One region of the Marinococcus sp. LNSP9103-4 genome, then DNA from elsewhere that is predicted to be linked to it. Evidence: riboswitches for the same ligand, from Rfam matches in the RefSeq annotation. Region 1 holds a riboswitch; the other holds the start of a gene.

The links. Region 1 has a riboswitch for glycine ahead of ACTRXG_RS08350 (serine dehydratase beta chain). Riboswitches for the same ligand answer to the same signal wherever they lie in the genome.
Region 2: another riboswitch for glycine. It lies ahead of gcvT (glycine cleavage system aminomethyltransferase GcvT); the one in region 1 lies ahead of ACTRXG_RS08350 (serine dehydratase beta chain).

Annotation. Positions count from the first base shown of each region.
Region 1 is NZ_JBQLIA010000009.1:64,489-79,719, reverse strand. It holds gene ACTRXG_RS08405 (helix-turn-helix transcriptional regulator) at 1-467, opposite strand, end outside; gene ACTRXG_RS08400 (endo-1,4-beta-xylanase) at 882-2,204, shown strand; gene ACTRXG_RS08395 (aldo/keto reductase) at 2,328-3,398, opposite strand; gene ACTRXG_RS08390 (GNAT family N-acetyltransferase) at 3,647-4,189, shown strand; gene ACTRXG_RS08385 (hypothetical protein) at 4,433-4,723, shown strand; gene ACTRXG_RS08380 (catalase) at 4,803-6,446, opposite strand; gene ACTRXG_RS08375 (SulP family inorganic anion transporter) at 6,639-8,372, opposite strand; gene ACTRXG_RS08370 (hypothetical protein) at 8,533-8,706, opposite strand; gene ACTRXG_RS08365 (hypothetical protein) at 8,741-9,307, opposite strand; gene ACTRXG_RS08360 (RDD family protein) at 9,355-9,774, opposite strand; gene ACTRXG_RS08355 (GNAT family N-acetyltransferase) at 9,888-10,400, opposite strand; glycine riboswitch at 10,556-10,660, shown strand; glycine riboswitch at 10,664-10,741, shown strand; gene ACTRXG_RS08350 (serine dehydratase beta chain) at 10,820-11,317, shown strand; gene sdaAA (L-serine ammonia-lyase, iron-sulfur-dependent, subunit alpha) at 11,314-12,198, shown strand; gene ACTRXG_RS08340 (hypothetical protein) at 12,235-12,375, shown strand; gene ACTRXG_RS08335 (universal stress protein) at 12,816-13,298, opposite strand; gene ACTRXG_RS08330 (hypothetical protein) at 13,570-13,707, shown strand; gene ACTRXG_RS08325 (nitroreductase family protein) at 13,759-14,331, opposite strand; gene ACTRXG_RS08320 (pirin family protein) at 14,373-15,231, opposite strand, start outside.
Region 2 is NZ_JBQLIA010000002.1:38,282-53,512, reverse strand. It holds gene ACTRXG_RS01690 (hypothetical protein) at 1-451, shown strand, start outside; gene ACTRXG_RS01685 (CapA family protein) at 547-1,689, shown strand; gene ACTRXG_RS01680 (MBL fold metallo-hydrolase) at 1,790-2,431, opposite strand; glycine riboswitch at 2,627-2,715, shown strand; glycine riboswitch at 2,719-2,806, shown strand; gene gcvT (glycine cleavage system aminomethyltransferase GcvT) at 2,888-3,994, shown strand; gene gcvPA (aminomethyl-transferring glycine dehydrogenase subunit GcvPA) at 4,012-5,373, shown strand; gene gcvPB (aminomethyl-transferring glycine dehydrogenase subunit GcvPB) at 5,360-6,841, shown strand; gene ACTRXG_RS01660 (rhodanese-like domain-containing protein) at 6,911-7,303, opposite strand; gene ACTRXG_RS01655 (lipoate--protein ligase family protein) at 7,468-8,304, shown strand; gene dat (D-amino-acid transaminase) at 8,382-9,257, opposite strand; gene mntR (transcriptional regulator MntR) at 9,493-9,909, shown strand; gene ACTRXG_RS01640 (hypothetical protein) at 9,929-10,300, opposite strand; gene ACTRXG_RS01635 (M24 family metallopeptidase) at 10,742-11,812, shown strand; gene efp (elongation factor P) at 11,887-12,444, shown strand; gene ACTRXG_RS01625 (hypothetical protein) at 12,585-12,968, shown strand; gene ACTRXG_RS01620 (Asp23/Gls24 family envelope stress response protein) at 12,999-13,403, shown strand; gene nusB (transcription antitermination factor NusB) at 13,500-13,913, shown strand; gene folD (bifunctional methylenetetrahydrofolate dehydrogenase/methenyltetrahydrofolate cyclohydrolase FolD) at 13,910-14,770, shown strand; gene xseA (exodeoxyribonuclease VII large subunit) at 14,775-15,231, shown strand, end outside.

The DNA of each region.
Region 1 (15,231 bases):
TGCTGATTTACGAGTGTAATAAACCTTGAAATGATCGGGTTATTGTAGGACTGGAAATCATCGTTCCAGGTCGTATCAAGCATACCATCTACCAGCACGTTGATTCCTTCATAAAAATCCTCTTCCCGCTCCCATTCTTCCATGACATTGATCAGGGCTACCGAAGCGGCAAGCGCCTTTTTATTATAAGAAAATGTCTGGGTGTACCGGTCCAGAAAGCCGCCAATCAGAAAGAAGTAATACTGTTTCAGCACCAGCAGGCGTTTGTCGTCCTCCGGCTCCAGCAAAATGATCCGGTAAATGGCTGCCAGTTCTTTTTTGGCCTCTTTTTTGCGGCTGCGGAAGATGCAGTCGAAAAAGCGGTTCTGTGCCATATACAGCTGCACCAGATCTTCGTTTTCGGCCTGTTCCATTTTCTTTATCTCCCGATCATACAGCGAACGGAACCGTTCATAATTCATGCTCATCGCAGATGTTCCTTTATCTTATGTATTAGGATATCCTTATAAACATACTACATTTTGCGTTCATTATCTATTAATTATAATTCATAAAATATCAATAATTCATCTTTTCTGTTAAAAATAGCGGATTTTTGGGTGGCTTTGTTTTGCGGTGGGGAGCTTTCTGCTTTTATTTTTCAATACATAATTTATCCGGTAATTAAAGAATAAAAACCAATTAATGATAATTTAACTAATATTAATTCAATATACTTATTATTTTCCTATTTTTCATATTTTTAAGAAAACTTTGTTTATTAGGTATACCAACTTATTATTCTATGGTAGTATGGCCTTGTATTGAAATCGCTTTCATTATTGAAGGGGGGTCAGCTTACATCACTTTGAATCTAGGGCTTCATAATTAAGGGGGATATTATGAAAAACAATAAACAATTTATCGCTTCCGGACTGGCTGTGGCTTTAATCAGCAGTGGCGCAGCTACTGCTTCCGCTGACGAAGGAGAAAATGTATCTGCACTGGATGTACCTGCATTAAAAGACAGCTATAATGATTCTTTTCCCATGGGTGCTGCCGTAGAGCCTGAGCATTTGACCGGCACGCAGGGAGAAATTCTTGAAAAGCATTATAATAGCCTCGTTGCTGAGAATGTGATGAAGCCTATCTCTTTACAGCCGGAGGAAGGGGAATTTGATTGGGAAGAAGCCGATCAGATCGTTGCTTTTTCCAAGGAACATAATATGGAGCTTCGTTTTCATACACTGCTTTGGCACGAACAGGTCCCGGATTGGTTTTTTATCGATGAAGATGGTAATGAAATGGTAGAAGAAACAGATCCGGAGCAGCAGGAAGCCAATAAAGAATTGCTTTTAGAGAGACTTGATACACACATTGAAGCTGTCATGACCCGTTATAAAGATGATATTGACGCCTGGGACGTTGTAAATGAAGTTATTGATCCGGAGGCTGAAAACGAGGAAGGGCTCCGCGAGTCCCCGTGGTATCAAATTACGGGCAAAGAATACATTAAAACCGCGTTTGAGTCGGCACGCGAACACGGCGGCGAAGATGCCAAGCTGTATATAAACGATTACAATACCAATGAATCTCCAAAAAAAGAGCACCTGTATGATCTTGTCACCGAATTGCAGGACGAAGGCGTACCAATTGACGGAGTCGGTCACCAAACACACATTAATGTTTCCTGGCCCGAAACGGAAAGCATCGAAGACTCTATAGAGCTGTTTTCGGACCTTGGCCTGGATAATCAGATCACCGAATTGGATATGAGCGTTTACCCGTATCCTCCAAGCGGCGAGTACAAAAGCTATGAGGAAATTCCGGATGACGTACTAGCCCAGCAGGCGGATCGCTATCAGGAGTTGTTTCAGTCATTTACAGATTTAGACGACCAAATCAGCAATGTCACCTTCTGGGGGATTGCCGATAACCATACCTGGCTCGACGATCAATTCGATGATCAGGAAACACCTGGCAAAGATGCACCATTTGTATTTGATGTCGATTATAACGTGAAGCCGGCATACTGGGCATTAGACGAAACGCCTTCCTCTCCGGCTGAGCTTGAAGATAATGCTGCAGCCGCAGAATCTGAGGATACGGAGGGCGGAGAACTTCCTGAAACGTCCACCAATCAGCTTGCTTATGTGCTTGCAGGAGGCCTTCTTACGATCGCTTCGATAACCGGACTTCTCTATCGGCGCAGGAAAGCAGTTTAACCCACCCTATTTATAACAGCAAATCAAACAAAACGAGTGCGGGAGCATGTCATTATTACTCCTGCACTCGTTTTTTCAGTTATTTTCGGAATAGCTCAAAAGCATGGCGCTGATTTTTTACCTTTATTCATCCATCCCCATCGACTTCTTGTATCCTTCCAGATACGGCATTTCGGAAGGGCTTCCCATCTCAAAGCCGCCCATTGTCCGGTGCCACAACGGGTAAATCGGTGCCGGACGCGCGACGGATTCGATCCGGTCATGCTCATCCTGCGTTAAATACATATCTGCCGACGCCAGATTTTCGCGCAGCTGCTCTTCGTTGCGGGCCGCGATCACGATCGGGCCGACATTCGGACGGTCCTTCACCCACGCGTAGGCGATTTGCGGCACGGTGGCGTTTCGTCCTTCGGCCACTTCCTCGAGCGCCTCAATCACCTGATACAGGCGTTCTTCATCCTGAATCCACGGCTCCGGCCACCCGCCGCCCTGGCGGGTATTCGCCGGTGCTTTTTTGTTCCGTCCGATTTTTCCCGTCAGCAGTCCTTCCCCAAGCGGGCTCCAGATCATTGAACTCACGCCAAGCTCCCCGCCTGCCGGCAGCAGCTCATATTCCGCTTCACGAGCCTCCGGCGTGTAGTAGATCTGCTGAGTGACCGGCGGAATGTAGCCCGGACGCTCTGCGACGGAAAACGTTCTTGCCAGCGCCCATCCGCTGTAGTTGGAAACGCCCCAGTACCGGATTTTTCCGGATTTCACGAGGTTGGTCATTGTTTCCACGGTTTCCTCCACCGGCGTGCGGCCGTCCCAGAGGTGGACAAAATATACATCCAGATGATCGGTGCCCAGCCGTTCCAGCGTCCGATCGATGGAAGCTTCAATGTTGCTTCGGGATGCACCGAAAGCGTTCGGATCATTATCAAAATGAAAGCCGGTTTTAGATGTCAGAAGCACTTCGTTCCGCCGGCCTTTAATGGCAGACCCCAAAACGCGCTCGGCATCGCCCTTCGAATACAGATTCGCGGTATCAAACATGTTCATGCCTGCCTCAAGCGATATATCCACGATACGGCGGGCGTCCTTTTCATCAATGCTTCCGGTCGCTTCAAAGCCGTTCGTGCCGCTGAAGGGAATGGTTCCGAGTATATACTTCGGCACGCGCAGGCCAGAGTTTCCAAGATAAATATATTCCATAGTTAAAGCCTCCTGTGTGTTAAATCATTCCTCTGACTGTCCGGTCACCTTCTGTACTTTCAATTACCTTGTTCTTATACCTTGAATGATTTTTCTGCAAACATTTGTAAACGAATACTTTTTAAATTCAGCCCAGGATAAAATGCTTAAGCTTGTGATGCTTTACAATCGCTTCTATGGTATGATTTTATTTAATTTCCTTTTATTGGATTAAAAGTTTGTATTACCGCGTTTTAGGAGGTGACATTATGAAGGAAAAACTGGAGACCGGACGGCTGCTGATGAGAATTCCGGATCCTTCCAGGGATACAGACACTGTTTTCCAGGGCATCCGGCAGTCCCATTCCAGTCTTAAAACCTGGATGAGCGCCTTTCAGGAGCCTCCAACGCCTGCGGGTACTGAAGCCTTTTTAACGGAAGCCTGCGCACAATTTTCCAAAAAGCAGAAGCTGCGCTATCTGTTATTTGAAAAACAGCACCTTTCCTTCGTCGGAAGCGTTGTTATTCAGGAAATTGACTGGCACATTCCGCGCTGTGAGCTTGGCTACTGGATCCTGGACCCTTATCAGCGCAGAGGATTTGCACTCGAGGCTGTCATGGAAGCTGTCCGTTACGCTTTGGAGGATCTGGGAATGAACCGGATTGAAGCCTGGACAGATGAGCGGAATTATCCAAGCACCGCCCTGCTTGAGAAGGCCGGCTTTCAGTTGGACGGCATATTTAAAAATGATGAACGGTCCGCTGACGGTACGTCTTTAATAAATTCTGCAGTGTATTCGATTACTACTTAGGACAAAGCTTACAGCCTACGGTGTTCTAAATTAGCACTTTTGGCATGAGTAATTATTATAAAAAGGGGTATTTATTCAGATATGGGGATTAACCCCTGTATAGAATTGTTTATATTTACAGCTGACTGAATAATATTCATTTTTCTCTGCACCTGATTCAGGTAAAAGAAAAAATGCTTTTTAGGGTTTCCATTCTATGGATTGGAACACCCTTTTCACTGCATTAAAGGAGTTATTTAAAATATGTCTTCCATCGTATTCGGTTATACTTTTTATGAACAGGAGCTGATCATCGGGACAGCGGTGAGCCTGGAACCTTACCTTCACGGACAGGAAGTATACATGTTTGAAAGCATCGACAAATTGTTTCAGGCGCTCCATCCATTCGCGGTGAACGGGACTCCTGTATGTTTTCTGTCTGATGCCCGTGTGTTGAAAGCCCCGTGGGCCTCATATGATCTAAGCCACAACACGAAGACACCGCAATGCTTTCATACGTTTGACGGTAATAACGACCAGCCGCTTTTCGAATAAACAGCGGAAAATTAATAAAGAGCTGAAGCCGGAGAATAATCTCCAGCTTCAGCTCTTTTATTGTTTTCAGGCTTCCCTTTTAATAAGGATCGGACGGAATACCATGCTCTTCAGCCTGCTTGACGCCTTCTTCTGTTCTCGTGGCGCCTGCCGGTCCTCCGTGCGTGGCGTCCTGGTCAGCGCCGTCAGAGGAGCTGCTGTTTTTCAGCCCTTCTTCGACCCGGCGGCCGTATTCCTCATCGCACTTTTTAAAGTGGGCAATCATTTCCTCCTGAATTTCCTTTTTACAAGGAATCAGGTTATCAACGAGGTTTTTGATTAATTCATCTTTTTCCCATTCCTTAAACTTACGGAATGTTTCTCCCGCCTGCCGGTAAGGATTCTGGCGGTCGATGGCTTCTTTTTTCACTTCTCCTTCGGTATAAGGAGTGTGCGGCTTGCCGCTCATCTCCGCTTCCTTCAGATTATTCAGCGTGGAAGGCTCGTAGTTCACGTGCGGATTCTGTCCTTCGTCATTATCGACTTTATACGACATTTGTCCGCCGCGCTGGTTGGTGGCGACTTTTTTCTTCGCCTGGTTGATCGGCAGCTGCAGATAGTTCGCACCGACGCGGTACCGCTGCGTATCGGAGTATGAGAACGTACGTCCCTGCAGCATTTTGTCATCGGAGAAATCCATGCCGTCGACAAGGACGCCGGTACCAAATGCCACCTGTTCCACTTCGTTGAAATAGTCTTCCGGATTGCGGTCAAGCACGAGCTTGCCGACAGGGATCCATGGGAACTGCTCCTTCGGCCACAGCTTCGTATCGTCGAGCGGGTCAAAGTCGAGCTCCGGATGATCGTCGTCGCTCATTACCTGCACGCGAAGCTCCCATTCCGGATAATTGCCTTCCTCGATCGCTTCGTACAGATCCTGGGTGGCGTGGTTGAAGTTTTTGCTCTGGATGCTGTCCGCTTCTTCCTGGGTCAGGTTGCGGATGCCCTGAACCGGTTCAAAGTGATATTTCACGAGCACCGCTTCTCCGTCTTCGTTCACCCATTTGTACGTGTTCACCCCGGAGCCCTGCATCTGCCGGTAGTTGGCCGGAATGCCCCACGGGGAGAATAAAAACGTCAGCATGTGCATTGATTCCGGCGTCTGCGACATAAAGTCGAAGATCCGCTCGCTGTCCTGCACGTTCGTTACCGGATCGGGCTTTAATGCGTGAATGACGTCTGGAAATTTGATGGCGTCCCGGATAAAAAAGACCTTCAGGTTGTTGCCGACGAGATCCCAGTTGCCGTCCTCGGTATAAAATTTCACGGCAAATCCGCGTGGATCGCGGAGTGTTTCCGGGGAAGTCCCGCCGTGGATAACAGTGGAAAAGCGTACAAACGCAGGTGTCCGCTTGCCCTCCTCCTGAAAGATTTTCGCGCGTGTATATTTGGAAATCGGTTCATCGCCAAAGGAACCGTACACTTCAAAATAGCCGTGGGCGCCTGCGCCACGGGCGTGCACTACCCGCTCCGGTACACGTTCGCGGTCAAAATGGCTGATTTTTTCGAGGAATTCATAGTTTTCAAGCGTTGTTGGCCCGCGATTGCCGACGGTTTTCGAGTTTTGGTTGTCCCGGACAGGATGCCCCTGTCTGGTGGTGAGTGTTCCGTCTTCATTTTTATTCTGCTTATCGTTGTTTTTTTCTTCGTCGTGTTCGCGTTCATTATCGCGATCTTTACTCAATGTATATACCTCCTTTATAAATCTATTGATTTTTACCCGGGGTTATTATGATTCAAACGATTTTTTTGAATTTTTTAAATTCAAAGTATATAGCTATATACTCTAACACAGCAGTCATTCAAGGAGTATATAACATCCCTGAAACCAGAACGAGGCTGGCAGGATCCTCTTCCCTGCCAGCCTCGTTCTTTGTTAAATCATGTAGTCCCAGGAGTCCTGCTTCGGCTCTGTGGGTGTTTTAAACGGGACGTTGCCCTCGTGTTCCAGAAAGCCTTCGAGACTCTGGTATTTAATTGCTTCAGCGTATTTTTCATCCCATCCGGCCCGCAGCAGCAGATCCCGGACCGGACCCTTCAGCTCGACGAACCATACCTCCACGTCCGGGTCCCGGCGGAACATTTCAATGATCTGTTCGAGAGCGCCGATGCCGGTCGTGTCAATGTCATTCACCCCAGACATATCAATCGCGGCCTTCAGCCCGCCGGTTTCTGTTTTGCGGCGGTCCTGAATCGTTTTTTCCACCATTTTCACAAAATAGCCGACGTTCGAAAAATGAATGCGCGTGTCCGCCCGGACGAGCACCGTGCCCGGCACCCGCTTAGCATTCGGGAACCGCTGCAGGTCCAGATAGCTGTGGGTATCCTCCTCGTAGCCGATCTCCACAATATTCGGCCGGGAAATGTGGCGAAGCAGCAGCAGGATCGAAAAGCCAATTCCAATTAAAAGCCCCCACTGAATGCCAACGAGAAGCGTCGCAGCAAACGTTACAACCCATATCCATCCGTCCTCCGGCTTCACCCGGAAGGCGTCCTTTAGGGACCGGATGTTAATCAGCCCGGCGACCGAAACGAGAATAATGGCTGCAAGTACCGCGTACGGCAGAAAGTAGAATAAAGACGTGAAAAAGAGAAGCGTGACAAGCACCCCGGCAGCGGTAATAATCATCGCTGCCTGCGAAGCTGCTCCTGTACGGTAGCTGATGGCACTTCTTGAAAAGCTTCCGGTCACCGCGTAGGAGGAAAAAAACGGACCGGCAATATTGGCATACCCGATCGCCCGGATCTCTTTGTTCAGGTTCACACCAAAATCGTTTTTATCGCTCAGCGTTTTTGTGATCGCAAGCGTCTCCATCATCGCAATCAATGCAATCGTCAGGGCAGTCGGGATTAACACCTGCACATCCGCAAGGTTAAAGCCCGGCACGGTAAAATCTGGAAGGCCCTGGGGCACTTCCCCGACGACACTCACTCCCTGGTTGTCGAGGCGAAAAAGCCCGACTGCCGCAATGCTCAGTACGACGACAATCAGAGAAACCGGAAGATTGCGTTTTACTTTCCGGCCCCCGATCAACACCAGCAGGCTCAAGGTTCCAACGAGCAGGGTCGGGATATGTACCTGTGGCAGATGGACGATCACATCCCGTAAAAGCGGGATAATCTGCGTCTGGCTGCCGACACTGATGCCCATAAACTGCCCGAGCTGGCTCATGCCGATCGCAATTGCCACTGCCGACGTAAAGCCGCTGATTACGTTCGGCGAAATAAATTTCACAAACGCGGCGGCATTCAGCAGGCCGAGCGCCACCTGCATCACCCCGACCATGACTGTAAGCAGCAGCACGAGTGCCACGTAATCCGGCGTCGCCGGCTCCGCATACAGCGAGACGCCGGAAAAAACAAGAATCGACGCCATCGCCACCGGCCCGATAGCCAGATGCTTTGATCCGCCGAACAGGGCGTAGATTAAAAGCGGAAGCAGCGAGGCATACAGCCCCATCACCGGCGGCAGGCCGGCGAGAACGGCGTAGGCCATTCCCTGCGGCACAATCATAATAAAAATCGTAAAGCCCACAGCCATATCCTTTTTCAGCGACTGATTATTGTATTCCTGCGACATGCTTAATATGTTTTTTGTCCTCCGGCGCATAAATCCTTCCTTCTTTCTCCGTGAACTTGCAAAGTGTTCAATCTCTCTCTTATAAATCATGAACCATAACTGCTTAAAAGAAAAGCCCGCGCCGTACCTTTTTGTAAAAACAGACTAACGCCGCCAGCAACACAAAGGCAGACACCCGGAGGTCCCTGCCTTATTTTTCCCATTCGTTTTTCAGCTCTTCTTTGATTTCGGCTTTCAACTGCTCATATGCGGCTTCATCCATCTGTTTCTTCTTTGCACGAAGCAAACGTTCACCAAATGCTTTTATGTTGAAAGCAATCATCAGCAGAGCGCCAACGATCAGCATATCCATAAGCAAGTCCACGGCTCTTCCCTCCTCAAGACAACGTGACTTCAACCTAGCCGCTGTTCTGTAAAAAGGCTTTAATTTGTTCACGGTGCGCGTCGGTGTCCGCCCTGGCCTCTTCTGAATAGGAGAGGGAATAGGTGCCTCCCTTCGCGTAAAACGTGTACGTAATCGGCCCACTCTGGATATCCCGGCCCACCGGACGTCCCCCAATACTGAGCACGTCATCGTGAGCGCCGAATACCATCTGATCGCCCGCTTCGTAATTTAAAATAATGTGAATGTCGTTGCTGTTGATGCCGTACACAAGCCGTGTACTGTAGTCCTCTTCATACCGGTGCCGGTTGCCCGCGTCCTGAAAATAAGGAAGAAGCTCGTCCTCTTCTTCCTCGCTGTACCAAATCTCCACTTCCTCGGGCTCCCCCTCTTCATTCTCGTTAATCTGCGCCCTCGAAACCGGTGCATCGTTCAACAACGGAAGCGGCACTTCTTCTCCCCATTCCGTTTCTATATTTCCAGGGACATCTTCCTCTTCCTCCGTATAGTAAGAAGGCACGGAACAGGCGCTTAAAAGAATGAATATGCCGGCTGCCCCGGCAGAAAAGATCTTTTTCATCATGTATTTCCTCCGCTCGCATGATTGGCGTTACCATCCCGATAGTAAAGCTACCGGCTTTTTTTCACCACCCGGGTGCCCGCAAGAAAATCATGCACTGCCCGTTTGTCCTTACGGACAAGCACCATAATTATACTCGTGATCATCAGTATGTATAGAGTAATTCCGTACAAAATATTAGCTACGAACACGCGCATCAGCATTGCCCCGATGCCAAGCTTCTTTCCGTCCATTTTCACAATCTGAATGCCCATGGCATACTTCCCGACCGTCTGGCCTTGCCATAATATCGGCAGAATCATGGAATATAGAAGCGATCCGGCACCGGAAAATATATCGACATTCACTTCATCGGGGTTGATCCATAGCATGGCCAGCATACTAATGAGAAGAATGGGGAGAGAAAGCAGGAGGCCGTCAATAACAATAGCGAGCAGCCTGCTGCCAAAACCGGCAGATTCCTGTTGCATACATACACTCCTTTAATCACTCTTGTTGTAAGCTCTTCTTTTCTATTTTTTCATAATAAGCTAATTTTTGGAAGTGACAATCTCCCTGGTTCCTTAATTTTCCAACGAAGTGCTCAGTCTGCCGGGAACAACGCGGTGTTCAGCCGGCCCATCACCAGCACATTGTAAAACGAACCACGGGAAAAATGGGCTTTACGGAGCGTACCTTCTGGTTCAAACCCGCGGCTTTTATACAGCTGTACTGCGCGCGTGTTTTCTTCCACCACATCGAGCTCCAGCCGGAATAAGCCTAAATAATTATCGGCGATATCCAGCAGATGATCAAGCAGACGGCTGCCGATCCCCCGGTTCTGAAACTCATCGTGCACCGCCATGGCAGTCATGCCGTAGTAATGCAGCTTACCGCTCAGCACCTCCAGAGAGCCGATACCGACGACCCGGCCGCCGTACTCGGCAACAATCACATGATCGTTCGCCGTCAGCCCTTCGATAAATGACTGGTTGGAGGCTCTTCGCTCCGAAGGGAGTCCCAGCGTATAATGCATGACAGAAGGCTGGCGCCGGAGAATATTAATGTCTTTTTCATCTTCTGCCGTGACGGGGCGCAGAATAATTTGTTCGCTCATAGTCGCATCCCTTCATTTCTTTCGGTAAATTGGTTTATTATTCCAAGCTAACAGGCTGCATCCAGTATATCGCTCTCATGCCAGCTGTCAAAAAATAGGTTTACTTTTCCAGACCGGATGTTTACACTAAAAGTAACAAAATATTGGTTTTGCAGATGAATGTATTGGGAGAGCCTGTAGAATATTACAGCACCGAAGGAGCAATTCTTCCCACCAGCCGGGAAGAAAAAACTCTCAGGTACCAGGACCAGTACAGGATGCACCTCTGGAGAAGGTATGCGTACCTGCCGAAGAAGAAAATTCTTGCCAAAGAATGAAATCTTTCAGGCACACAGACAGAGAAACGGCGATTCAGGCCGTTTCTCTGTCTTTTTTTGTATTAATGTAATCGTTTTCAATTCAGATATGGAGGAATCGTTATGGAGTTTGACAGCTGTTTTGATATTATCGGCCCGATTATGGTCGGTCCCTCGAGCTCTCACACAGCGGGGGTCGTATCGATCGGGAAATTTGTGCACGACTGGCTGGGAGAGGTCACAGATGTGACAATCACGTTCTACGGCTCTCTCGCCTCCACCTATCAGGGACACGGCTCGGACAAAGCCATAATCGGCGGCCTGCTCGGATTATCCGCCCACGACATCAACGTCCGGAGTGCGTATGCGCTGGCCAAAGACGCAGGCCTTCGTTACGACTTCCAGTTCTGTCCGGGCACTCCGGGCGGATGCCACCCGAACACTGTACATCTTCAGGCATCGTCCGGCATAGAAACCGTCCGCGTATCCGGCGCCTCCATCGGCGGCGGAGTGGCCTGCATTTATGGAATTAACGGTCATGACACCAGCATTAATTTGGGAACGGGTACGGATATTTTAACGATTGCAGCCCGCACGAAAAAGGAGGCATCATTTATATGAACGATACCATTGAAAGTATTGTACAGGAATGCATGGCTCAGGACATTTCCATTGGCGAGTGGATGCTGCGCCGTGAGGTTCGCCGCTCCGATTTTTCCCGGGAGCAGATTTTCGGACGCATGCAGGAGCGGCTGCAGGTAATGAAGCAGGCGGTCCGGGACGGATTGAGTGACATTACGGAAACAGAGAGCAGGCTCTCGGGCGGTGATGCTTACCGGATGCATCAGTATAATCAAAACACCGACCCGTTATCCGGACCGGTCATCAGCACGGCGATGGAAGCAGCGATGGCCACGTCGGAAAGCAACGCAAAAATGGGCCTTATCGTCGCAACTCCCACGGCCGGGTCCGCAGGTATACTACCGGGCATTCTGGTCTCTCTCCAGGATAACCGCAGCATCGATGATGACACCCTGACGATGGGGCTGTTCACAGCAAGTGCCATCGGTTACGTATTTGCGAATCACGCCTTTATTTCCGGCGCGGCCGGCGGCTGTCAGGCGGAAATTGGCTCAGCGACGGCCATGGCTGCGGGCACGATTACGGAGCTGCAGCATGGCTCCCCGGAGCAGGCAGCCCACGCTACCGCAATAGCGATGAAGTCCCTTCTCGGACTCGTATGTGATCCGGTTGCCGGGCTCGTCGAAGTGCCGTGCGTGAAAAGAAACGTCATCGGCACCTCCATCGCTTTTTCAGCGGCCGATATGGCTTTAGCAGGCATAACCAGCCGCATCCCCTGCGATGAAGTTATTCAGACGATGCATACGATCGGCCGCGACATGCCGGGCAGCCTGAAAGAGACTGCTGAAGGAGGGCTTGCCCAGACCCCGACGGGAAAAGAAGCCGCCCGGAGGCTGTTTCAGCGGCCCTGCAGCTTATGACTCCCGGGCTCTAAATTCCACATAAGAGGTGAAGCTATGAACGAACGCCGTTTTTTTCAAATCTGGTTCGGCACTCTCACTCTCGTCAGCTTATTGTTTATGTACTGGGCTATAGCGGTTTCCGCCCTTCTTTTAGGCATTTTCTGCTTTATTTCTCCAAGGCCCGATGAAACGTAAATCCCTGAAACAAATCAAAAACGGCTTGAATATGGCTCCCGCCAGGCTCAAGCCGTTTTCTTTACTGTTCATATTTTATTCAAATTCCATGCATTCTGCTTTCTGTTTCACCCCTGACGTGCTATTCTTACTATAAGTCCCTATAAAGGAGGTCATTGCCATCGACCATTTTGCATATGTACTTCAACGTCCCAAAAACCAGGTATACATAGGAACAGCCGCCGATATCCGCTCACGCTTCGGCAGCTCGGAACCCGTTTATTTTTGTTCCGAGGATGAACTGCTCGCCAGCTTAAACGCCTTTCGCGATGAAGAGCTTATCATCACCACCGTTAGTGACCTTCCAGTGATTAAACAAAAATGGGACGATAAAAACCACTACACACTTTAACGGCGCATATAGATCCCCGGCGGGATTACTCCACCGGGGATCTTTTGATTTACTGAAGCGGTGCGGTGTGCGCCCTCTGGATCGAAGCGATCGCCGGGTCAACGACATGAACGTCGCAGGGAGCTTGCTTCACCACCGTTTTTGTGGTGGTGTTTCCCTGTATCGCCTGACCGAGGGCATTGCCGCCGGACTGCCCGAGAATGATAAGATCCGGGTCAACCCTTTCACAGAGCTGGTTCACGAGACGTTTTTTCGGCACTCCATTGTCCAGGACGGTCTTTACCCGCGGTACGCCTTTTTCTTCGGCGTTTTTCCGGTACGCTTCAAGCCGGTATTCTGCTTCTGCGTGCAGCCGCCTGATACCGATCGGGTCCATCCATCCGAGCGAGGAATATTCATTATAATGAAACACATAGGCGAGCGTCAGGTCGGCATCGTGTTTAACCGCGACACGGCACGCTTCGTCAAAGGCATCAACATTAGGGTTACTGAGCACATCAAGCGCTGCCAGGATATGGCTGTATTGTTTCAATCCATTTCACCTCTTAAATTTTTATAAAATAAAAGCCAAAAAGCACAGAGGTCTCCCTTTAGTACTTTTTGGCTTATGTTGCAGGCTTATGGATTCCCGACATTTCCGCCGCTATGGCTTGTATTTATTACCATATTCCCAGGCGGTTTCAATACTCAAACTAAAAATATTGTGTTTTTATAATTTTCATTCATTTTCACATAATATTCGAGGTTTTAAATAATTGTTAAGCGGATACAATATAATTGAAATATGGTTGCAGGAGGATCGTATGAACAAACATCATCTTTTAAACCAGCTTAATGCTCTAAAACAGCAATGGGTCCAAAAAGAAATTTCTCTTCGGGAATACTTACAGCAGCGTTTGAATCTGCGTCAGCAGCTGAACAAAAGGCACGATGAAAAATAACAAAAAGCAGGCAGCGGCTTCCTCCCGCTGCCTGCTTTTTCTATGCCGCTATTATTCCGTTATCCAGGTGGTCACCTGTTCCACCGGCTTCCGGTGCCCTTCCTTCATCTCCCGCATCGGATAGCCGATATAAATCAGTCCGAGTACTTTTCCCCGCCGCCCCAGGCCGAACAGATCGTTCATGTTCGGATGATAGCAGTGCGCCCCGGTGCGCCAGAAGGCCGCCAGCCCGAGGGCATGCGCAGCGAGCAGCATGTTCTGGATGGAAGCGTATACTGCGCCGTACTCTTCAAGCGTATCCACCCGCTCTTCCTCAGACGGCTCGGCCGCCACTGCAATCACGACCGGTGCACGCATCGGCTTTTCCTTCTGCTTTTCGAGATTCTTTTGCTTTTCCATTTTTTCTTCCGGCGTCATACCTTCCGCGGCAATGGCGGCCATCACTTCCCCGAGCTGCCTGCGCCCGTCACCGGTCATGACGAAATACCGCCACGGCTCCGTTTTGTGGTGCGACGGCGCCCAGGTGCCGGCTTCGAGCACCTGCGCGATGATATCCTCCGGTACTTCAGTTTCTTCTACGAGTCCGTTACTGCGGCGTGAATGAATTGCTTTCAGTACATCCATTCTGCTCCATCTCCTTCATATTGAATGACACTCTGTTCAGCTTACTCTGCGGGCGGGCCGAACTTTCCCTCGTGAAAGTCCCGGTACGCCTCCCTGATTTCTTCCATACTGCTCATCACAAACGGTCCGTACGGTACAATTTCTTCACGGATAGGTTCACCGGAGTACACGAGCACTCTCGTCCGGCGCTTATGGGCTTTAATGCGGAGCGTCGAGAGCGCTTCCGGATCTCCGTTATCCTCGAAGGTGAGCGTCGCCACGTCATGCTTGTTGACGGTACCATCCGCCACATCGGCACTGCCGGAGAGCGTGTATAAAAAGGCATTATGGTTTTCCGGCAGGTGATGCACGTATTCCGCCCCCTCCGATAAATTAATTTCGGTCAGCGTGATTGGGACGAGCGAGTTCAGCGGCCCTTCTTCCCCGGCGACGGTCCCGGAAAAAACCTTTAAATATCCGCCGTCAATTTGTACGGTTGGAGCCTCTTCTCCGTATACATTCTGGTAGATGGTATCGGTATTTCGCTGGTCCTTCGGCAGGTTCAGCCACAGCTGCAGGGTATGGGCGATATCATTTTCCACCCCGTCCTCGGCATGGCGGGCCGCCCAGCCGGCATTCATATACTGCACGTCGCCGGGCTCGAGAATGTCGCGTCCGCCGCCGTTGTCAATGTGCTCAAGTCGTCCGTCCACCACATACGTAACGGTTTGAAAGCCACGGTGCGGATGATCCGGGAACGTGCCCTTCTTGAACCAGTCCTCGGCCATTAAAATGAACGGATCAAACTCCTTCCACCGGTCCACCGGCAACACCCACCCCTTCTGAATGGAAGGAAAACCGAATTCCTCGTACTGTACCGTCCATTTATCACGGATCCGGCGCTGAAACAAATGCTGTTGA
Region 2 (15,231 bases), on a different contig from region 1:
TGTACCGAGTACACTGCTGCATCTGCTGACCGGCGCGGCAGTAATGTATATATTTTACGGAAATCCGGATTTAATTGTTTCACAACGCTTGAAGGTGATGGCATTCGGTGTGATGGTGATTGTGCCTGATATCCCGAAGCTGTTTGGTAATTATATTTTTCATACGCTGCTGACGGTGCCATTTATTGCGGCAGCGTTCGCTCCGGTTGTCCGCCACGTGCTCGGGGGAGGATTCCCAAAAGCCTGGACAGCTTCATTTTTTACGCTGGCCGTCGGCTCCATGCTGATTGACTTTCTGGGAAACGGTACTCAGTTTTTATTCCCAATAACCTCGAAGAATTTTTCTTACCCTCTGCTTTATCAGGAATGGTGGGTAATCGTACCGCTTGCGGGTGTCCTGGGGACGCTGGCTGTATGTGGAAAAAGAAATATTTCGCCCCGGCAGACATAAAAAATACATGAAAACCTCTTCAATTCCAATGAATATATTAGTAAACTTATAGTATATTTAGACTAGGAATTCTATTTAAAAGAAAAGAGGATGTCATGCGAAAATTGTATTATGGATTGACGTGCGGGATTTTCCTTTTGAGTGGCTGCAGCAGCGCCGGGGAAAATGAAAATTCTGAGACACAGAATGAAGCCTCGGAGGCGCAGAATGAAAATTCAGAAGCACAGACAGAAGAAGATTCCAAAAATCAGAAGCAGGAAGATGAAAGCATTACGATTGGCGCGGCGGGAGACGTTTTGCTGCACGGGCGTGTATATAAAAGAATGGAAGAAGACGGGGAGTACGATTTCACTCCGGCGCTGAAGGCAGTTGCTCCGATGCTTGAAGAACCGGATTACACGATTGTGAACCAGGAATCAATACCCGGCGGCGAGGAGCTTGGTTTATCGGCTTATCCTTCCTTTAACAGTCCATATGCAATTGTAGACGACCTTCAGGATGCCGGAGTGGACATGCTCTCCGGAGCCAATAACCATACGCTTGACCGTGGAATGGAGGCTGTAAACAATGCGATTAATCATTATGAGCAGACAGGTATGGATTACGTAGGAGTCTATAAGGACGAGGAAGATGCAGAGCGGCAGCGTATTGTAAATGTGAAGGACGTAGACATGGGGGTGCTTTCCTATACATACGGGCTGAACGGCATCGAGGTGCCGGAGGGGCATGAATATGTCGTGCAGAAAATTGATAAAGAACAAATACAGGAAGATGTCGAAGCGATGAGAGATGACGCGGACATCGTAGTCGTCAATATGCACTGGGGAAATGAATACGAGCGCCTGCCCAATGAAGAACAAAAAGAGCTGGCCCAATTTCTTGCAGACCAGGAAGTGGACGTAGTTATTGGTCATCACCCTCACGTGCTTCAGCCGATGGAATGGGTGGAGGGTGAAGAAGGAAATGAAACGCTTGTTTATTATTCTCTCGGCAATTTCTACTCCGGTCAGGATCAGGAATATACCGATACAGGCGGTATTGCTACATTCGATGTGGAAAAAGACGGCGAAGACGTGAAGATTACAGAGCCTAACGTTGATTTTACCCAGGTTGTACCGGGCCCTGAGGATCAGTACACAGTGAAGCCGATGGCCGAAGCAGACCACCCTGCTGAAGGTGGTGAAACCGAAGAGGATCTGCGCGAGCATGTGTATCAATGGATCGAAGCAAACGATTAAAATACTAACCGTCTGAAACTGGGCGGGAATGCATAAATAATTTCATTTACTGTATTAAGATATTAAAAGACCTCTAATTTTAAATCAGAGGTCTTTATTTTTATGCGCCAAACCCATTAATGAACGGGTTGGAATCCATTTCGGCTTCGATATCGGTGAAGGGGCCGTGGCCGCAGGCTACTATTGTATTTTCCGGGAGTTCAAGCAGCTGCTCGTGAATAGAGGCTAGCAGAGTATCCATGTCGCCTCCGTAAAGGTCAGTACGTCCAACACCACCTGAAAACAATACATCGCCGGAGAAGACTGTGTTGGTTTCTTTATGCCAATAGGAAACACTTCCCGGCGAATGGCCCGGTGTATGAAGCCATTGGAATTCAAAGCTGCCGAATTGAAGCGTTCCTTCGGACTGCAGAAGGTGATCCGCGGGCTTTGCAGTAAACGCAGCCTCCGGCATCATGCGTCCGGAGCCGTTTTTTTGGGCGTCCCCAGGCCAGTCCCTTTCATGCTCATGAAGATAAACAGGGATATTGTAGGCTTCCCGCACGGCATCAAGCGCACCGATATGATCAAAATGGGCGTGTGTTAACAGAATGACTACAGGACGCATCTCGTTTTCCTGAAGATAGGTGAGCAGTTTATCGGCATCCCCGGCCGGATCAATAATTACGGCGTTTTTATCATTATCGTACAGAACATAGCAGTTTGTCTGCAGTGGTCCCAGTGGAAGCTGTTTCCAGTTCATAGTTTCCCTCCAATTTTTATGCTGGTTTTAGTATAAACAATATTACAGTGAGAAGAAATGATTGATCCAAAGTGATAAACGAATGATGCAGTACAATTTATCGGAAATGTTCGGGTTAATTTTTTTTTCAGCATTGGTTTTTATCTGAATTAGTGATAGAATATGAGCAAATAAAGATGTACATATAATGCGCGGATGATGGTAAGGGGAGAGACTGCCAGGCAGCGCCGAAGGAGCAAGCCGTAACAGGTGAATCTCTCAGGCAAACAGACTCTTACTGGACGCTCCTCTGGAGAGCGCTTCTTTTAGAAGCCACCCACGAAGACACTCTTTCCGTACAACGGAAAGGAGAAACTTTCTGGTTATAGGACAGAGCTTCCATATCTTATGGAGTTCTGTCTTTTTTATGCTTTTTCCTGTTTTGATTTTTCAGAAAATAATGATGAGGTGATTTTCTTGGCAGAATTAAAACGAACACCCCTGTATCCGGTATATGAAAAACACGGAGCAAAAACCGTCGATTTTGGCGGATGGGAAATGGCTGTTCAGTTTTCCGGCATCAAAGACGAACACGAGGCGGTTCGTACAAAGGCTGGTCTGTTCGACGTTTCCCATATGGGCGAGGCGGTCGTAGAAGGAGAGGGTGCTGCTGAATTTCTGCAGTATATGCTCACAAACAACATAAAAAATGCAGAACCCGGAAAAGCACTTTATACCGCCATGTGTTATGAAGATGGAGGTACGGTTGACGATCTGCTCGTGTACCAGCTCGAAAAAGAAAAATACATGCTCGTTTTGAACGCAGCTAACATTGAAAAAGATCTGGCATGGCTTCGCCGCCACGTAACGAAAAACGTAAGTATTACCGATATTTCGGAAGAAACAGCACTAATCGCTGTACAGGGCCCGGTGGCAGAAACGGTGCTGCAGAAAGTAACTGATGCTTCTCTTGCAGAGATTCTGCCATTTCGGTTTGCTGCCGGTGCTTCAGTCGGAGAAGCGGAAAATATTATCATCTCAAGAACCGGCTATACCGGAGAAGACGGCTTTGAATTATACTGCCGGGCTGAAGAGGCCATCCGCTGCTGGGAGACGATCATGGAAGCAGGAGAATCCGAAGGACTCATTCCATGCGGTCTCGGCGCGAGAGACACCTTGAGGTTTGAAGCGAAGCTGCCGCTCTACGGCCAGGAGCTGAGCGCAAATATTACTCCGCTTGAAGCAGGCATCGGCTTTTGCGTAAAGCTGAAGCAGGAAGATAATTTCATTGGTAAAGAAGCTTTAAAAAAACAAAAAGAAGCGGGATTAAAACGTAAACTTGTCGGGATCGAAATGGTTGATAAAGCAATTCCGCGCCCGGGTTACATGGTACACAATGATGACGGAGAGGAAATCGGCTGGGTAACTACGGGCACTCAGTCGCCGACGCTGAAAGCAAATGTGGGACTTGCTCTTCTGAATATTGGATGGACGAATCTTGGTCAGGCTGTCGAAGTGGATGTGCGGGGTAAAGCCAAACGCGCAAAAGTGGCAGCTGTGCCCTTTTATAAACGGGAAAAATAAACAGAGGAGGCACCAGAATGGATTATCGCTATCTGCCGGTAACCGGCGAGGATAAAGAAGAAATGCTTAAAACGATCGGTGTGGATTCGATCGGTGAATTGTTTGAGGACGTACCGGAAAATATTCGCTTTTCCAAAGAAATGAATCTGCCGAAAGCTCTTGGCGAAACGGATCTTCTAAAGGAAATGAAGCGCCTCAGTAACAGAAATACCAGCGTGCAGGACTGCGTCTCCTATCTCGGGGCAGGGGTGTACGAGCATTATATACCGACAGTCGTCGATCATGTGCTCCGGCGCTCGGAATTTTACACGGCATATACTCCGTACCAGCCGGAGATTTCGCAGGGCGAGCTGCAGGCAATCTTTGAATTTCAAACGATGATCAGTGAACTTACGGGAATGGATATCGCTAATTCGTCTATGTATGACGGGCCGACAGCGCTCGCAGAAGCAGCACTGATGGCCGCAAGTGAAAACAGGGGGAGGCGCCGTACCATCGTCGTCTCTGGAACGGTTCACCCTGAAGCGCTCGATGTATTGAACACATACGCTGCCGGGCCCGGACTTACAGTGAAAATCGTTCCCGAAAAGGACGGGCATACGGACATGGCTAAGCTTGAAGACATGATTGATGCTGATACCGCAGGAGTGATTGTGCAGTACCCAAACTTTTACGGTACTATTGAAGATTTAGCTGCTGTAAGGCAGGCAGCCGATAAAGAAAACTCGCTGATGATTGTGTCGGCAAATCCCCTTGCGCTCGGCGTCCTGACGCCGCCGGGAAGTTTCGGAGCGGATATTGTGGCAGGAGACGCTCAGCCGCTTGGTATTCCAATGCAGTTTGGCGGACCGCACTGCGGATTTTTTGCCACCACTAAAAAGCATATTCGGAAGGTCCCCGGGCGTCTTGTCGGACAGACGGAGGATGAAGACGGAAGCCGGGGTTATGTACTGACGCTGCAGGCAAGAGAGCAGCATATCCGCCGGGATAAAGCGACATCCAACATTTGTTCAAACCAGGCTCTGAACGCGCTGGCTGCTTCTGTCGCAATGACGGCTCTCGGTAAAAAAGGGCTGAAGGAAACGGCAGAAAGAAATGTTAAAAGTGCTCATTTCTTTAAACAGCTGCTCAAACAAAAAGGCATTGAGCTTGTCCATGAGGCACCATCGTTTAATGAATTTGTGGTTGACCTCGGCCGTCCAGTGGCAGAAGTGAATGAACAGCTATTCAGGCAGGGGATCATCGGCGGGTATGATTTAGGTGAAGTGTCGGCGGATAAAAAAGGCCAGATGCTCGTATGTGTGACTGAACTTCGCACAAGAGAGCAGATGGAAACCTTTGCCAAACATTTGGAGGTGCTTGTACATGAAACAGCCTAACCAGCCGTTAATTTTCGAACAAAGCAAACCAGGGAGGGTAGCGTATTCCCTTCCTGAGACAAATATACCTGAACAAAGCCTGAGCGATATTTTGCCCGGGGCTAATATCCGGGAAGAAGAGCCGGCACTGCCGGAAGTATCTGAACTGCAGTTGATGAGACATTATACGGCGCTTTCGAATCGAAATTACGGAGTGGATTCGGGCTTTTACCCGCTCGGGTCCTGCACGATGAAATACAATCCGAAAATCAATGAAGAAACGGCCCGCATGGCCGGTTTTGCCGCGACGCATCCGTACCAGCCGGAAGCACAGGTGCAGGGGAATCTCGAAATGATGTACGACCTGCAGCAGGCGCTTGCTGAAATAACCGGTATGGATGAAGTGACGCTGCAGCCGGCGGCCGGTGCCCAGGGAGAGTGGACCGGTTTGATGCTGATCCGGGCGCTTCACGAAGCGAACGGAGAAACGGGACGCACGGAAGTAATCGTGCCCGACTCTGCGCACGGAACGAACCCTGCTTCAGCAACGGTGGCAGGATTCGATCATGTAACGGTCCGGACCGATGCACGCGGCCTGGTGGACCTTGAGCATTTAAAAGAAGTAACGAGCGAAAAAACGGCTGCCCTCATGCTCACGAACCCGAATACACTCGGTTTATTTGAGGAAGATATTATGGAAATGGCCGATACGGTCCATCAGGCTGGCGGCCGGCTCTATTATGACGGGGCGAACTCCAATGCTATTATGGGCATCACAAGACCCGGGGACATGGGATTTGATGTCGTTCACCTGAACCTGCATAAAACATTCACGGGCCCTCACGGAGGCGGTGGGCCCGGCAGCGGGCCGGTTGGCGTAAAAAAAGAGCTGATCCCTTATCTGCCGGGGCCGGTGCTTGCAAAAGAAAATGATAAGTACTACTGGGATAAAGACCGTCCGCATTCCATCGGCCGCGTCAAGCCGTATTACGGTAACTTTGGCATTAACGTACGTGCCTACACGTATATCCGTACGATGGGAGCAGAGGGACTCAAAAGAGTATCAGAGTATGCTGTATTAAACGCCAATTATCTAATGAGACGGCTTGAGCCGTATTTTGACCTCCCATACGGCCGTCACTGCAAGCACGAATTTGTGATTTCGGGCCGCCGCCAGAAGAAGCTCGGCGTACGTACGCTCGATATGGCTAAACGCCTGCTTGATTATGGTTACCATCCGCCGACCATTTATTTTCCGATCAACGTCGAAGAGTGCATGATGATCGAGCCGACGGAAACCGAAGCGAAAGAAACGCTTGATGCGTTCGCAGACGCCATGATCGGGATTGCCAGAGAAGCAGAGGAAGACCCGGAAATGGTGCAGGAGGCGCCTCACACTACCGTAGTCGGAAGGCTGGACGAGACGCTGGCAGCACGTAAGCCAGTGCTGACATATAATACTGAAACGTCGCTCAAGTCCATGAAATAAATAAATCGATGAGGTTTGCGGACTTCAAAGATATAAAAAAAGGAAGAGCATGCCAGCTCTTCCTTTTAATTATGCGCTTTTTTTCTTTTTGCTGATCTTACCTGTCCAACGCTTGAATCCGCCTTTCAGGTGATAGATATCCCGGTTTCCCTTATGCTTTTTGATCAATTTTGCAGCTTGCTTTGAACGCATGCCGGATTGGCAGTATAAATAAACAGGCTGGTCTTCCCGGATCTCCACCATCCGCTGCTTCATCTGGGAAACAGGAATGTTCCGGGCCCCGAGGATGTGGCCGCCGTCATATTCTTTCGGCTCACGCACATCGATAAGCTGGGCTTTGCGATAGCCTTTAATAAAATCTTCCTGTGGTAATGCAGTTAAGTCTTTCGGGCCGACAAACCGTCGTACAATAAGAAAAACTAATACCGCAATAAGCACTATCCATAACCATTCAAATATCATATATATTATTTCACCTCTTTCCGGGTCGATTGCAGATTAATTATAACGCATAACCCTGGTACTTTGCTAGATTTCTAATTAACGGGCTGTCATTTTTATATATAGAAAGCAGTGATCTCTGCTACAATGGAAATGGAAAAATCGAGAAAGAGAGATGAACATTAATGGCAAAAGATACTTGGCTTTTTATAGATTCAGGCAATCAGTCACCAGCCTATAACATGGCGCTCGATGAAAAATTGCTGCAATGGCACAGCGAAGGACAGATTCCGCCGGTAATCAGATTTTACGGTTGGAATCCGCCTACGCTTTCGGTCGGTTACTTCCAAAAGGCGAAGAAAGATATTGATATGGATGCAGTGGAAAAGCACGGCGTAGGTTTTGTGCGCCGGCCGACGGGAGGTCGGGCGGTTTTGCATGATCAGGAGCTGACCTACAGCATCATCGTTTCAGAAGATCATCCCGAAATGCCGGAAACGGTGACAGAAGCCTACCGCGTACTGTCGGAAGGGATTCTGCAGGGATTTTTAAAGCTCGGCCTGGATGCTTATTTTTCCGTGCCGAAAACGAAGGAAGAAGAGGATTCTTTGAAAAATCCCCGTTCGGCTAATTGTTTTGATGCCTCATCGTGGTATGAGCTGGTGGTGGAGGACCGGAAAATTGCGGGGAGTGCCCAGACGAGACAGCGCGGCGTTATCCTTCAGCACGGTTCGATTATTTTGGATCTTGATGAGGATAAATTGTTCGATTTGTTTAAATATCCGAGCGAGCGCGTGCGGGAAAGAATGCAGAAAACCTTTAAAAATAAAGCTGTAGCAATTAATGAGCTGACGGATACGCCATTTACCCTTGGCGATCTGCGCGAAGCATTTAAGGAAGGATTTGCCGACGGTCTGAATGCCGGGCTTGAAGAATATGAGCTGACCACCGTCCAGGAACAAGAGGTGCAGCAGCTGGCCGCAGAGCGCTACCAGTCAGAGGAATGGAATTTCAGGCGCTGATACAGTGCATAAATCACGGAATAAAAATACAAAAGACCGCTCCGGAGCGGTCTTTTGTTGATTACGCATATAGATGCTCAGTTATAGGTGACAAGCGGCTGGGTATCCCCTGCTTCGAATAGTTCTACCTCCCGGCGGAATTCTCCAAGCAGCTCTCTCGTTACGGGAGAGTCTCCGTATCCGGCTTCAAATGAGCCCTGAATGGATCGCACAGGCACAATTTCAATCGAAGTGCTCGTCATAAACATTTCGTCAGCCTCCTGGGCCTCCCCGATAGTAAACGGACGTTGTTCAACGGGAATATTCAGCTGCTTTGCAAGCTGAAGCACATAGCGTTTAGTGATACCTTCGAGAATATAATTGCTCTGCGGATGGGTGATAATCGTTTCATCTTTAACAATAAAGGCGTTAGTGGAAGAGCCTTCCGTAATAACGTCTCCGCGGTGCTGGAGGGCCTCTGCGCAGTGGTGGTCCTCTGCGGCTCGTTTGGCAAGGACGTTTCCGAGCAGGTTAATGGTCTTTATGTCACAGCGAAGCCAGCGGATGTCTTCAGTGGCGTACACATCAATACCGTCGGACTGCTTAGCAAACGGCACCTCGGCCGCTTTTGTAAAACCGGTTAGTACAGGGGCATTGCCGCGTTCATACAAATGATCCCGGGCCTGGATTCCTCTGGTCAGCTGAAAGTAAATATAGCCCGTGGTAAGCCCGTTTTTATCAATCAACCGGCGGAGAAGCGATTTCATAGTATCGGGGGAATAGGGAACTGCCAGGTCAAGTTTAGAGGCACTGTCCTGAAAACGCTCAAGATGACCTTCCTGGAGGAATAATTTCCCGTTATATACCCGGATTACTTCATAAATACCGTCGCCGAAATAATAGCCGCGGTCGTCAAATGAAATAGCGGCTTCCTCTTTTGGGATGATGGATTCGTTATACATCACATAGCTCATGAATGCTGCCTCCTTCAATACTTTATATTGTACAAGATTGCAGATGCGAAAAAAAGAAAAGCCCTTCAAAAGGGAAAGAATTATTCAGAAAACAAAAAAGTTTCTTAGGGGCAATTTTGAAATATGGGTTAATAATAAGAAAAAGAAGGTTTGTTTTTTAGAAATAGTTTCGTTAAAATGAAGAAAGCCAATTTTTTTGTGTGACGGTTTTTATCATATTTATTGGAGGGTCTCGATGCCGACTCCTAGTATGGAAGATTATTTAGAGCGGATCTATCAACTGATTGAATCAAAAGGTTATGCGCGGGTCTCGGACATTGCAGAGACGCTCGAAGTGCATCCTTCCTCGGTAACAAAAATGGTCCAAAAACTCGATAAGATGGAATATCTGATTTATGAACGGTATCGGGGACTTGTGCTGACTTCAAAAGGAAATAAAATAGGGAAGCGTCTGGTTTACAGGCATGAGCTGCTTGAGAAGTTTTTACATATTATCGGTGTGGAAGAGGACAAAATATATGCCGATGTGGAAGGAATTGAACATCATCTCAGCTGGGATGCGATTGACCGTATTGGAGATGTTCTTCAGTATTTTGAAGAGGATGATGAACGTGTGCAGGCGCTGCGTGACATTCAGCGTTCGTATGAATAAAAAAGATCAGGCGTTTATTTTACGCCCGATCTTTTTTTCGGTTTTTGTTTCCCTGAATTACTTTCAGGTTTGCATCGTTTCGTCGTTTACTGGAGTTTTTAGCGGATTTTTTCTTCTGCTGCTTCTGGGCCTGTTTGAAATTTTTCGCCTGATTTCCTTTCGCTGCCCCAGGCCGTCCCGAAGCAGCATTAGAGCCGGCTTGGTATTGGTTCATCATCGCGCGCTTCATGATAACTTTTGTGAAAAGGAAATATAATCCAACAGCGATAGCTGCACCAATAACAAGATAGAGAAGCAGACCAAGCGGGTCTGTTACGAGCCGGTAACCCACCCCTAAAATGGCAAGTCCCAGCACAACAGTGGCAATGGGATTTTTCAGCGCTTGCTGCATGGAACACACCTCTCGTTTCGTTAAAATTTTCATGCGTTATCAGCGGGCAGGGACAGTTATATCGAAAATTAATCAAATAGTATAGTACATTAAATAGTAAAAATCAGAGATACCCTGATATCCTTCTTGCTAAATCAAACAGCTTCCTTGAGAAGATTTACTTCCATACCCGCTGGGTGAGGCGGTGAAACTTTCTGCAGAGGCATAAGGAGGTAGGGGGGATAGAGTGTTAATAGAAATAGTACTTAAATTTTACAATAAAGATTTGAAATGCGCTACTTTTAAACATTCTCTCACAGTAATATTAATATTCCCATATTCTAACGAAAATACACGTGATATATAAATGAAGCTCTCCACCCTCCTAATGCCTGTTTCCCTTCCGGGCGTTGTGTTACGATAAACAGGGAAGCAAAGTTAATCGAAAAAGAGGTGTCGGTAATGCACGAAATCACAGCACGTATTCGGGAAGACCTTGAACATAAAAAGCTCGACGCTCTAGTGATACAAAGCCCTTATAATCGCCGTTATGTGAGTGGTTTTACCGGTTCGGCCGGTACGCTGGTTATCACAAAAAAATCGGCCCGGCTGATTACGGATTTTCGTTATGTGGAGCAGGCTAACGATGAAGCCCTTGATTTCGAGGTGGTGGAGCAGAAAGGCTTGGCATGGGATATGGTCGAAGAGATCGCCCAGAGTGAAGAAGTGACCTCCATCGGATTTGAAAAGCAGCATGTAACCTATGCACAGTTTGAAGATATGAGAGAAAAATTAAGCGGATCCCTTTCTCCGGTATCGGGAATCGTGGAAAAGCAGCGGGCGTACAAATCTAAAGAAGAAGTGGAAAAGCTGCAGACAGCGGTCAATATTGCTGAGGATGCGTTTGAACACATTAAATCGATCATTGCCCCGAACATGACCGAGCTTGATGTAAGTAACGAGCTGGAATTTTACATGAGAAAAAACGGGGCAGCGGGATCTTCATTTGATATTATCGTTGCTTCAGGCTGGAGAGGCGCTCTTCCTCACGGTATCGCTTCCGATAAAGTGATAGAGGATGGGGAGCTGGTGACGCTTGATTTTGGGGCTTATGTGGACGGATACTGCTCGGACATTACAAGAACCCTCGCTGTCGGTGAACCCAATGACGACCTGAAAAAAATATATCAAACCGTATATGAAGCCCAGGTGAAGGCCGTGGAGCAGATTGGGCCGGGAATGACCGGAAAAGAAGCAGATGCGATCGCGCGGGAGCATATTAATAAAGAAGGTTTCGGCGAGCGCTTTGGCCACAGTCTCGGGCATGGACTCGGTATGGAAGTGCATGAACAGCCGGGCGTTTCCCCGAAAAGCGATGTGCAGCTCGAGCCGGGCATGGTGATTACCATTGAACCGGGGATTTATGTACCGGAGCTTGGCGGCGTTCGAATAGAAGACGACGTTCTTATTACCGAAACAGGCATCCGGAAGCTCAGCTACTCCGCAAAAGAGCTGACGATTGTCGGCAATTAACCGGGAGTGCGTATAAAAAAACGCACAGCTGTGATATAGTAATAATCGATCAATTGAAGAGTGGAGGAACGTTTATGGTTTCAGTTAATGATTTTAAAACAGGACTCACCATCGAAACAGACGGCGATATCTGGACAGTGGTCGAATTCCAGCACGTAAAGCCTGGAAAAGGGGCAGCATTTGTCCGCTCCAAACTCCGCAGTCTGCGTACGGGTAACATTCAGGAAAAAACTTTCCGCGCGGGTGAAAAAGTGAATAATGCCCATATCGAACGCCGGAAAATGCAGTATTTGTATGCGAGCGGTGATGTGCATACATTTATGGATATGGAGACGTTTGACCAAATGGAATTGACGAGCGATCAGCTGAAGTATGAATTAAACTTTCTGAAAGAAAACATGGAAGTGTCCATCACCAGTTATGGGACTGAAACACTTGGTGTTGAAGTGCCTAACACGGTAGAGCTTGAAGTCAAAGAAACAGACCCAAGTATTAAAGGTAACACTCAGTCCGGAGGATCCAAGCCGGCAGTGGTAGAAACCGGCTATCGTCTGCAGGTCCCTATTTTCATTGAAGAAGGCGAGCGGATCGTGGTCGATACAAGGACCGGCTCATACGCCTCCCGTGCCTAAAAACTAACGGCCTGCCATTGGGGAGGCCGTTTTTTCTTGAACAAATAGACGCAGGTGGCTCCGGACCGGTGAAATTGCAGAATCACCGTGATATAATGGAATGGAATTTTGAGCGGTAATACGGAAAGAGAGGCTATTATATGGAATGGAATGATTTAACGGAAGGCGCAAAAGCGGTACTTGAACAGACCCGCAATATGAAAAGCGACCAAATACAGATCGTGGAATTTGAAATAGGGTTTGAGCACCAGTACGGAGAACCCGGCCATGAATATACGGTATCGATTCAGGAAGAAGATTACCAAAGCATTAAACAGTTTGCTGAAGAAAATGAGTACGGAGAAAAGTATCATATGGCCCGGAATAAGGATATTGTCAAATTGATTCTGCTTGAAAAAGGAAAAATTCCTGATAATCTTTCTGAGTATCCCGTATTCCGCCAATATAAATACGAATATGTACAAAAGCAGAAAGAAGCGGAAGAAAAAGAAAGAGCAGAAGCAGAGGCGGAGCAGGACGAATAAAATCATGCTGCATAGAAAGCGGGGAGCGCTGTGAGCGAATACACGCTGCTTACGATAGGCGAAGAAAAAGAAAGCCTGGGAAATATTGAGATCGCCCGGGACGTGATTGAAGTAGTGGCAAGCATTGCCGCGCTCGAAGTCGAAGGGGTATACGACCTGCAGGGCAGCATCGCAGATGATGTAGCAGAGCGTCTCGGCCGGAAATCATACGGCAAAGGTGTGAAGATAGACTTGACTGAAAGCGGGGCGGTGGTAACGATCAGCATGCTGATTCATTACGGAAGCTCTGTGCCCGTTACGGCTAAGCAGGTACAGGAAAACATTCAGCAGACCGTACGGGGCATGACAGATATTCACATCGATGCGGTGAACGTACACATTATCGGCCTGCAGTTCCCTGAAGAAGAGCAGCCGTTACAGGAACAGGAAAAATGAACAGGGGGGCTCTCCCGCAACCGTTTTTCGGGGCAGCCGTCCTTCTTTCATTTACGAATACGGCTCCGGGTACATAGGAGAAAAGGAGAACACGAAATGAATCGACGTTTAGCCAGGCTTCGGTCCGTACAGGCACTGTACCAGATGGATATTACAGATGTTGATGCAGACCAGGCAATAAAAAATTCCATGCTCGAGGATGAAGAAGCAGATGAATTTCTGATTTCTGCGGTGCATGGCGTATGGGAACACCTAGTAGAAATTGATGAACGGCTCGTAGATCAGCTTGAACACTGGACTCTTGAACGGGTTGGGAACGTGGACCGGGCTATTTTAAGAGAGTGCGTTCATGAGATGTTATATGTACCTGATATTCCACTGCATGTCAGCGTCAATGAAGCCATTGAACTGGCCAAAGCATTCGGTGGTGTAGAGGCAGGGAAATTTGTCAACGGCGTGTTGTCGAATATTTTAAGCGATTGTGAGCGTGAAGGGAGAGAGAGCGAATGAGTGCCCAACTGATCAGCGGCAAAGAAGTAGCAGCTTCATTGCGTGAGGAAATCAAGCAGGAGGTCGCCTCCTGGAATAACGGAGAGCAAATACCGGGGCTTGCCGTGGTTTTAGTAGGAGATAATCCGGCTTCGAGGTCGTACGTCAAAGGAAAGCAGAAGGCGTCTAAAGAAGTCGGTATCCATTCAGAATTAAAAGAACTGCCGGAATCGGTTACTGAAGAAGAACTTTTGCAGGTTGTAAAGGATTATAACGACAATGAAGATATCCACGGAATTTTGGTGCAGCTGCCGCTGCCGGATCACATTTCGGATAAAAAAGTAATTGAAACCATTTCGCCTGATAAAGATGTAGATGGGTTTCATCCCATTAACATCGGCCGGATGATGACCGGCCAGGAGGCGTTTCTTCCCTGTACTCCATACGGCATTATTAAAATGCTTGAATACACCGGGGTTTCAATTGAAGGCAAACACGCTGTCGTTCTCGGACGAAGCAATATCGTCGGTAAACCGATGGGTCAGCTGCTTTTAAATAAAAATGCTACGGTTACCCACTGCCATTCACGCACGAAAGACCTGGAGTCCTACATGCAGTCGGCAGATATTTTGATTGCGGCCATCGGCCGGCAGGAGTTCGTTAAAGGAAAAGATGTTAAACCGGGAGCTGTCGTGATAGACGTCGGGATGAACCGTAAGGAGGACGGTAAGCTTTGCGGAGACGTTGATTTTAAAGAAGTGAGCGAGAAAGCCTCATACCTCACGCCGGTACCGGGAGGCGTCGGTCCGATGACGATTACGATGCTCCTCTACAACACACTGCAATCTGCTAAACGTTTTCACCGGCAGGAGGCATAAGGCCATGCAGTCACCTGCAGATAAATGGCTCTCCGTTTCCCAGCTGACGGGTGCGATCAAGCGTTCTATCGAACAGAACCCAGGGCTGCAGAAAGTATGGCTCCGCGGAGAAATCTCAAACTTTAAAAAGCACAGCAGGGGTCACATGTATTTCACCCTGAAGGACGAGCAGGCGAGAATATCGGCGGTTATGTTTGCCGGAAAAAACAAAAATCTTTCTTTTATTCCGGAAAACGGCATGAAGGTTCTCGTAACAGGCAGCGTCTCTGTGTATGAGCCTTTCGGGCAGTACCAGATGTATGTGAACGCGATGGAGCCGGATGGGATCGGACAGCTGTACGTGCGCTTTGAACAGCTGAAAAAACAGCTGGAGGCCGAAGGGCTGTTTGCACCGGAGCATAAGCGTTCTCTCCCACCCATCCCAAGGCATATTGTCGTAATCACGTCGCCGACCGGTGCAG